Regions from separate parts of the Kitasatospora sp. NPDC004615 genome, predicted to be linked through region 2. Evidence: predicted binding sites of a transcription regulator. Region 2 holds the regulator's gene; the other holds the start of a gene.
What was found. The regulator HspR, encoded in region 2, represses chaperone genes until heat shock. The targets are predictions, from matches to a motif close to TTGAGNNNNNNNNNCTCAA.
Positions count from the first base shown of each region.

Region 1: the regulator HspR is predicted to act here: its motif matches at 2,147-2,165, upstream of lon (endopeptidase La).

Region 1 covers NZ_JBIALQ010000002.1:239,905-243,861, reverse strand. Annotated here, with positions in the region: gene ACFYS8_RS07995 (ATP-binding protein) at 1-212, opposite strand, end outside; gene ACFYS8_RS07990 (response regulator transcription factor) at 291-1,025, opposite strand; gene ACFYS8_RS07985 (rhomboid-like protein) at 1,383-2,078, shown strand; gene lon (endopeptidase La) at 2,188-3,957, shown strand, end outside.
Region 2 covers NZ_JBIALQ010000003.1:299,052-303,008, reverse strand. Annotated here, with positions in the region: gene ACFYS8_RS12495 (helix-turn-helix domain-containing protein) at 252-1,259, opposite strand; gene ACFYS8_RS12490 (heat shock protein transcriptional repressor HspR) at 1,467-1,985, opposite strand; gene dnaJ (molecular chaperone DnaJ) at 1,993-3,144, opposite strand; gene grpE (nucleotide exchange factor GrpE) at 3,281-3,871, opposite strand; gene dnaK (molecular chaperone DnaK) at 3,868-3,957, opposite strand, start outside.

The DNA of each region.
Region 1 (3,957 bases), on a different contig from region 2:
ATCCGGATCTGGGTCTCCGACCGGATCGCCACCACCACCATGCCGGTGGCCAGCACCACCGAGACCACCACCAGCATCGCCAGCTTGCCCTTGACCGAGCGCACCGGATCGAACGGGCGGATGTCGGCCCACACCCGGCGCGCGGCGCGCACCGCCAGCGGGGGCTGCGGGGTCGGCTCGGCTTCCCCGTTGCGTTGCTGTGGAAAGGTCATGTGTCCCCAGAACTCGTCCCCCGTGCACGACCGGACCGCCGCGCGGGCCCCCCGGAGGCCCGGACCGGCGGCTCCGGGTCAGGACAGCGGAGCCTCCAGCGCGTAACCCACGCCGTGCACCGTACGGATCCAGCTCGCACCGATCTTCCGGCGCAGCGCCTTCACGTGACTGTCGACCGTGCGGGTGCCGGACGCGTCGGTCCAGTCCCACACCTCGGCCAGCAGCTGCTCGCGGGTCAGCACCGCACGCGGCTGCGCGGCCAGGCAGGCCAGCAGGTCGAACTCGGTCGGCGTCAGGTGCACGTCGCCCGAACCCAGCCGGACCCGGCGCTGCACGTGGTCGATCTCCAGCTCGCCGAAGCGCAGGCTGCCGAGAGCCGGCGTGCGGGCCGCCTGCTGGGCGCGCTCCACCCGGCGCAGCAGCACGTTCACCCGGGCCGCCAGCTCGCGCATCGAGAACGGCTTGGTCATGTAGTCGTCCGCGCCGACGCCCAGACCGACCAGCAGGTCCGTCTCGTCGTCCCGCGCGGTCAGCATCAGCACCGGCACCGGGCGCTGGGCCTGGATCCGGCGGCACACCTCGAGGCCGTCGAAGCCCGGCAGCATGATGTCGAGCACCACCAGGTCGGGCTGCCAGGTGTGGAACCCGTCCACTGCGCCCGGCCCGTCGTGGGCCACCGCCACCTTGAAGCCCTCGGCTCCCAGGCGCGCCGCGATCGACTCCGCGATGGTCGGCTCGTCCTCCACGACGAGCACCCGTCGCTGGGTACCCACCGGGCCACTGCTGATCGTCTCTTGCTGAATCTCTGTCACGGTCACGCCACCGCCCCCAGGGCTGCGGGCCGGCCGTCTGTGGGGACGGCGGGCTCCGCGTCGTAGTCGTCTCAATCCGTCTTGGGCTGTTGCCCCGCCCGCCGGCGCTGCTCCTGGCAGCGTACGGACGCCGTCCCCGCCCGGGTGGGCTGACCGGATGATTCCGGCCGGGACCGTCATGCTTGGCAGGTCCCCGATCGGACGGGCACGGGCCAGTACCTTACCCAAAGCACTTGCGACCTGTAACGGTACGTGTGCGAGCGGCATATGCACGGACAGTGGTCTTCACAGGACTTACCCAGACACCTCTCACCTGCCACCCGTATCGTGGGGCGGACGAAGCGTTCGGGAGGCACGATGACCAGCGCGGAACTGCGACGACGGCTGATCCGGCCGGGCCTGCGGGCCGTCCCCACCCCCCGGGCGAACCCGTTCGCGCTCGGTTACCTCGGCCTGCTGCTCGGCACCACGCTCTACGCCCGCTTCGGCGACCCCGACACCGTGCACCGGCTCCAGTCGGTGTCCTCCACCGACGCGCACAACCTGCTCGTCCACCCCGTGGTCTCCCTCATCGGCAGCGGCCTGTGGGTCGCCGGCTCGGTCTGGGCGCCCTACTTCTGGGCCTTCCTCTGCACCGTCGCACCTCTTGAACGACGGGCGGGGGGAGTCCGTGCCCTCGGCGTCTTCGGGGCCGGGCACATCGGCGCGACGCTGCTCTCGCAGGGGGTGGCCGTGGCGAGTGTGGCCGGCGGGGCGGCCGGGCCCGATGTGCTGGACGCGATGGACATCGGCGTCAGTTACGGGGTGCTGGCCTCGCTCGGCGGGCTGGCCGGACTGCTGCCGCGGCCCGGGCGGGCCGTCGCGCTGGGCGCGGGGCTGGCGTTGATCGGGCACCAGTTGTTCTCCGACCCCGATCTGGTGACTTCGGTCGGGCACCCGGCGGCGTTGCTGTTGGGTGTGGCGATGTGGCCGTGGCTGAGGCGCGGCAGGGGGCCGCGCGGGCCGGAGCGGGTGTGGGCGTGGAAGCGCTCGACGGCCGTCGCGGAGGGCTGAGACGTCCACCCTGAGTCCCCTTCGCTCAGGGTGAACACCCGGAGGGGAACAACCGAGGCGTGCCAAACCTTAGTCAGGTCAGCTCAACTTCACTGACTGGGGAGAGATCATGGCATCGACGTCCATTCCGCTCACTCTGCCCGTGCTGCCCCTCGACGACGAGGTGGTGCTCCCTGGCATGGTGGTTCCGCTGGAGCTTTCGGATCCGGAGGTGAGGGCTGCCGTGGAGGCGGCCAGGGCGGGGAGCAACGGGGGGAAGCCGCAGGTGCTGCTGGTGCCGCGGCTCGACGGGTCGTACGCGGCGGTGGGTGCGCTGGCGACGGTCGAGCAGGTCGGGCGGCTGGCGGACGGTGACCCGGCGGCGCTGGTACGCGCGGTGCGCCGGGTGCGGATCGGCAAGGGGACGACCGGGCCGGGGGCGGCGCTGTGGGTGGAGACCACGCCGTTCCAGGAGTCGGACGCCGGGCTGCCGGTGGCAGGTCGGGCGGCCGAGCTGGCCAAGGAGTACAAGGCGCTGTCCACCAAGTGGCTGCGCAAGCGCGGGGCATGGCAGATCGTGGACCGGGTGGCCGCGATCGAGGACATCGGCGAGCTCGCGGACAACATCGGGTACGCGCCGTTCGCCACCGCCGAGCAGAAGCTGAAGGTGCTGCTGGAGGCCGACCGTCAGGCCCGGCTGGAGTACGCGCTGGGCCTGCTGCGCGAGCACCTCGCGGAGGAGGAGGTCAACGACACCATCCGCAAGGACGTCGAGGAGGGCGTCGCCAAGCAGCAGAAGGAGTTCCTGCTGCGCCGCCAGCTGGAGGCCGTCCGCAAGGAGCTGGCCGAGCTGAACGGTGAGGCGGGTACTGAGGAGGATGACTACCGGGCGCGGGTGGAGGCGGCCGAGCTGCCCGAGAAGGTCCGGGAGGCGGCGCTCAAGGAGGTCGACAAGCTGGAGCGTTCCAGTGATCAGTCGCCCGAGGGCTCGTGGATCCGCACCTGGCTGGACACCGTGCTGGAGCTGCCGTGGAACGAGCGCTCCGAGGATTCGTACGACATCGCCGCCGCGCGTGCCGTGCTGGACGCCGACCACACCGGCCTGGCGGACGTGAAGGACCGGATCGTCGAGTACCTGGCGGTCCGCAAGCGCCGGGCCGACCAGGGGCTCGGCCAGATCGGCGGCCGGCGCGGAGGTGCGGTGCTGGCGCTGGTCGGCCCGCCCGGTGTCGGCAAGACCTCGCTGGGCGAGTCGGTGGCCCACGCGATGGGCCGGTCGTTCGTCCGGGTGGCGCTGGGCGGCGTCCGGGACGAGGCGGAGATCCGCGGCCACCGGCGGACGTACGTGGGCTCGATCCCCGGCCGGATCGTCCGGGCGATCAAGGAGGCCGGGACGATGAACCCGGTGGTGCTGCTGGACGAGATCGACAAGGTCGGCTCGGACTACCGGGGCGACCCGGCGGCGGCGCTGCTCGAGGTGCTGGACCCGGCACAGAACCACACCTTCCGGGACCACTACTTGGAGGTCGAGCTCGACCTGTCCGACGTAGTGTTCCTGGCCACCGCCAACGTGCTGGAGGCCATCCCGGAGCCGCTGCTGGACCGGATGGACCTGGTCCGGCTGGACGGTTACACCGAGGACGAGAAGGTCTCCATCGCCCGCGACCACCTGCTGCCCCGCCAGCTCGCCAAGGCGGGCCTCGCCGCGGAGCAGCTGACGGTGGACGAGGAGGCGCTGCGCCGGCTCGCCGCCGAGTACACCCGGGAGGCGGGCGTCCGGAACCTGGAGCGGTCGATCGCGCGGATCCTGCGCAAGGTCGCCGCGCAGACCGAGCTGGGCGAGCGCGAGCTGCCGGCCGCGATCGGCCCGGACGACCTGCGGGCGCTGCTGGGCCGGCCG
Region 2 (3,957 bases):
GGTGCCAATTGATGCGGGCGCCGTTCGGTGAACGGTGCTCGCGATGAATTTGTCCGAAAGGGGTGATTTTGTGCTGAAGGCCCGCCGTATCCTGATCTCGGCGCTCCTCCTGGGCATGGCCGTGTTCCTCGGGGCCGCCCCGGCGAGCGCGGACTCTCACTGGTTTGCGTCCCAGACCACCGAAACCCAGGTGGCCTCCCTCGACAGCCACTGGTAGAGCCCTGAAGCGCAGGACGGAGGGGCCGCCGGCATCAAGCCGTCGGCCCCTCCGTTTGCGCGAGTTTCCAGCCGAGTTGGAACAGCGTGTCGACCCCGTATTCCTCGCGCATTTCGGCGATGTGCCGGGCCAGCGTCCTTTCGCTGAGGCCCAGCCGCCTGGCAATGGTGCGATGGGCGATCCCTTCCAGCATCATTCGCACGATCTGCCGACGCATTCGGGTGACCACCAGGGGTGGAATTCCGTGGTCGCCGGTGAACGGAATTGCCCGTTCCCATTGGCTGTTGAACACCCCGACGATGTAGTCGATGACCGAGTCGTCCCGGATGAACGCCGCGCGATCGCGGTTCTCCTCGTCCCCCACGGTGACGACCGCGACCTGGCGATCGATGACGATGAGTTTGGCGAAGGCTTCGTCGAGCGTTCTGACCTGGCACCCTTCCTGGGTGACCGCCTGGACGTAACTGACCGTCGGGTTCGAATAGCGGGCGCTGGGCTGGTAGATCGTACGGATCGTGCCGCCGCGTTCCACGAATTTCAGGTCACGGGCGATCGCGATTTTCAGCGCGTCCTCGCCGCGGCCGCCGCCGGGTTGCGCGGTGAGCATTTCCTTCGCACCGTTGGCCATCAGCGTCGCCAGCCGTTGGTTGATGTTCCCGCGGCCCTGGACATATGCGATGGAACCGCCGGCCTCCGGGCGGCTGATGTAGCTCTGGTATTCCCGGTTCAGGTCCTGCAGGGTGTGGTGGATCGAGACCGAGCGCCGGAGTATTTCGCCGGCTTCCTGCTGGAGCTCCAGCGTCAGCGATTCCGCCAGTTGTTGGGGATCCTTCACGGCGTAGGTGCCGGACGGTCCCACCTCCGCCTGAAGCAGGCCGATGGCCAGCAACTCCTGCAAGGGGCCGGCGATTTGACCGGGTGACAGGCTGCCGGCATCGCGCTCGGTCAGCCTGCCTCCGGTCTGTACGGCGCGGACGTAGAGGGACCTGGCCTCCGGGGACAGGGCCGGGGTGACGGCACTGCTCCTCTGCTCAGTACTCATGTCCATGACTCCTTGCCTGAGCTGGGGCTTCCGGCAGTTCGGGAGCGTCTTCCGGCCCGCATCATAGAGCGAAGGGCGCTCGGTTCCGCCGAATTACCGGATCGGAGCGGAGCCGGAAGCACGTCCTCTCCCAAGACTCTGGCAGCACACCGAAACCGCCGACACCCCCCGGTGGGCAGGAATGTCGACGGTTCGTGGTCGGGCCGGTCAGCGCTTGGGGCGCCAGACCACCAGGGCGCTGGACTGCGTGACCTGCTGGTAGGGCACCAGGTCACGGCGGTAGGAGGCGTGCACGGCGGCCTCGCGCTGCTGCAGGGTGGCGGCGGCGCCCTCCAGGGCGTCGACCAGTTCGGAGACCCGGGACTGCAGGGCGGCGACCTGGTTCTCCAGTTCGATGATCCGCTTGATGCCGGCCAGGTTGATGCCCTCGTCCTGGGAGAGGCGCTGGACCTCGCGCAGCTGCTGGATGTCACGCGCGGAGTAGCGCCGGCCGCGCCCGGCGGTGCGGTCCGGGCAGACCAGGCCGAGCCGGTCGTACTGGCGCAGGGTCTGCGGGTGCAGGCCGGAGAGCTCGGCGGCGACCGAGATCACGTAGACCGGGGTGTCCTCGGTGAGGACGTACGTCGGCGGACCGGCGGGGCGGCGGCCGGCGCCGGGCAGGCCCTCGCCGATGCCGGCGCCGATCCGGGCCTCGGCGCCGCGCGGGCTGTCGGGATGGGGGCTCATCGGGATCTCACGCTCCCTCCGCCGCCTTGAACAGGGCGGCTCGCGGGTCGTCCGAGGCGGTGGCCTCGCGGTACTGCTCCAGTGCGCTCAGTGCGTCGCCGCTGACGATCTTGGGTACGGCGACCTCGACGGTGACCAGCAGGTCTCCCCGGGTGCCGTCCTTGCGGGTGGCGCCCTTGCCGCGGGCCCGCATGGTCAGACCGTTGGCGCTGCCCGGGGGCAGCTTGAGCTTCACGGCCGGTCCGTTCAGGGTCGGCACCTCGATGGTGCCGCCGAGTGCGGCTTCGGGGAAGCTGACCGGCACCGTCACGGTGAGGTTGTCACCCTTGCGCCCGAACACCGGGTGCGGGTCGACGTGCACGGTGACGTACAGGTCGCCGGGCTGGCCGCCGCGCTCGCCCTGGGCGCCCTTGCCCTTGAGTCGGATCCGCTGGCTGTCCTGCACGCCGGCCGGGATCCGGACCTGCATGGTGCGGGCCGAGGAGGCCCGGCCACTGCCGTGGCAGACGGTGCACGGGTCGTCGACGATCATGCCGCGGCCCTTGCAGTCCCGGCACGGCTCGGAGAGCGCGAACGCGCCCTGGCCCCGGCTGACGGTGCCCGCGCCGACGCAGGTCGGGCAGACCCGGGGGGTGGTGCCGGTCTTGGCACCGGTGCCGGCGCAGGCCCGGCAGGCCGCCTGGGAGGTCATCCGCAGCGGCACCGTCGCGCCGTCCACGGCCTCCTCGAAGTTCAGGGTGACCTCGGTCTCGACGTCCGCGCCGCGCCGCGGCTGGGCGGTCTGCCGGCCGCCGCGGTTGAACAGGCCGCCGAACACGTCGCCGAGTCCGCCGCTGCCGCCGGCGGTGCCGCCGTTGAACAGGTCGCCGAAGTCGAAGCCGCCGCCGGCGCCACCCGCGCCGCCCGGCCGGAAACCGCCGCCGGCGAACAGCGAGCGCGCCTCGTCGTACTCCTTGCGGCGCTTCTCGTCGGAGAGCACGTCGTACGCCTCGGAGATGTCCTTGAACCGTTCCTCGGCCTTGGCATCGCCCTTGTTGGCGTCCGGGTGGAACTCCCGGGCCAACTTGCGGTACGTCTTCTTGATCTCGGCGGCGGTGGCGTCCTTGGGCACGCCGAGGACCTTGTAGTAGTCCTTCTCCACGTAGTCCTTAGCGCTCATGGCCTTTGACCGCCACCTCCCGTAATCCCGTAAGTCTGTTGGTGAAGCGTGTTGTTGGGAAGAGCCCCGATACGGCGCTGCGGAGCCGGCCGCCGTACTGGACGACGTACGACTCCGCAGCGCACAGGGACTCTACTCAGCTGTCGGACGAACCGTCAGCCTTGTCCTCGTCCGGTTCGCCGGTGGTCTGGGTGCCCGGCTGGGGCTCCGCGACCGCGACCATCGCCGGGCGGATGATCCGCTCGCCGATCCGGTACCCGGGCTGGAGGATCTGCACGCAGGTGTCCTCCGTGACGTCCGACGAGTAGCTGTGCATCAGCGCCTCGTGGATGGTCGGGTCGAAGGGCTCGCCCTCCTTGCCGAACTGCTGCAGCCCGAGCTTGGCGACGACCGTCTCCAGCGACTCGGCGACGGACTTGAAGCCACCCGTCACCTCGCCGTGCTCGCGGGCCCGGCCGATGTCGTCCAGCACCGGGATCAGCGATTCCACGATGTTGGAGACCGCGATCTCCCGGACGGTGGCCCGGTCGCGCTCGACCCGCTTGCGGTAGTTCTGGTACTCCGCCTGGAGACGCTGCAGGTCGGCGGTACGCTCGCCGGCCTCGCGCTTGGCGGCGGCCAGCTCGTCGGCACCCGCACCCGCGACAGCCTCTTCGGCGGCCTTCAGCACGGCTTCCTCGGCGGCGGAGTCGTCGCCGGGCTGCTCGCCCTGCGGCTTCTCCGTCATGCCGCACCGCCCTTGGGCTTCTCGTCGTCGACGATCTCGGCGTCGACCACGTCGTCGTCCTTGGCGCCGGCCTCGCCGGCCCCGGC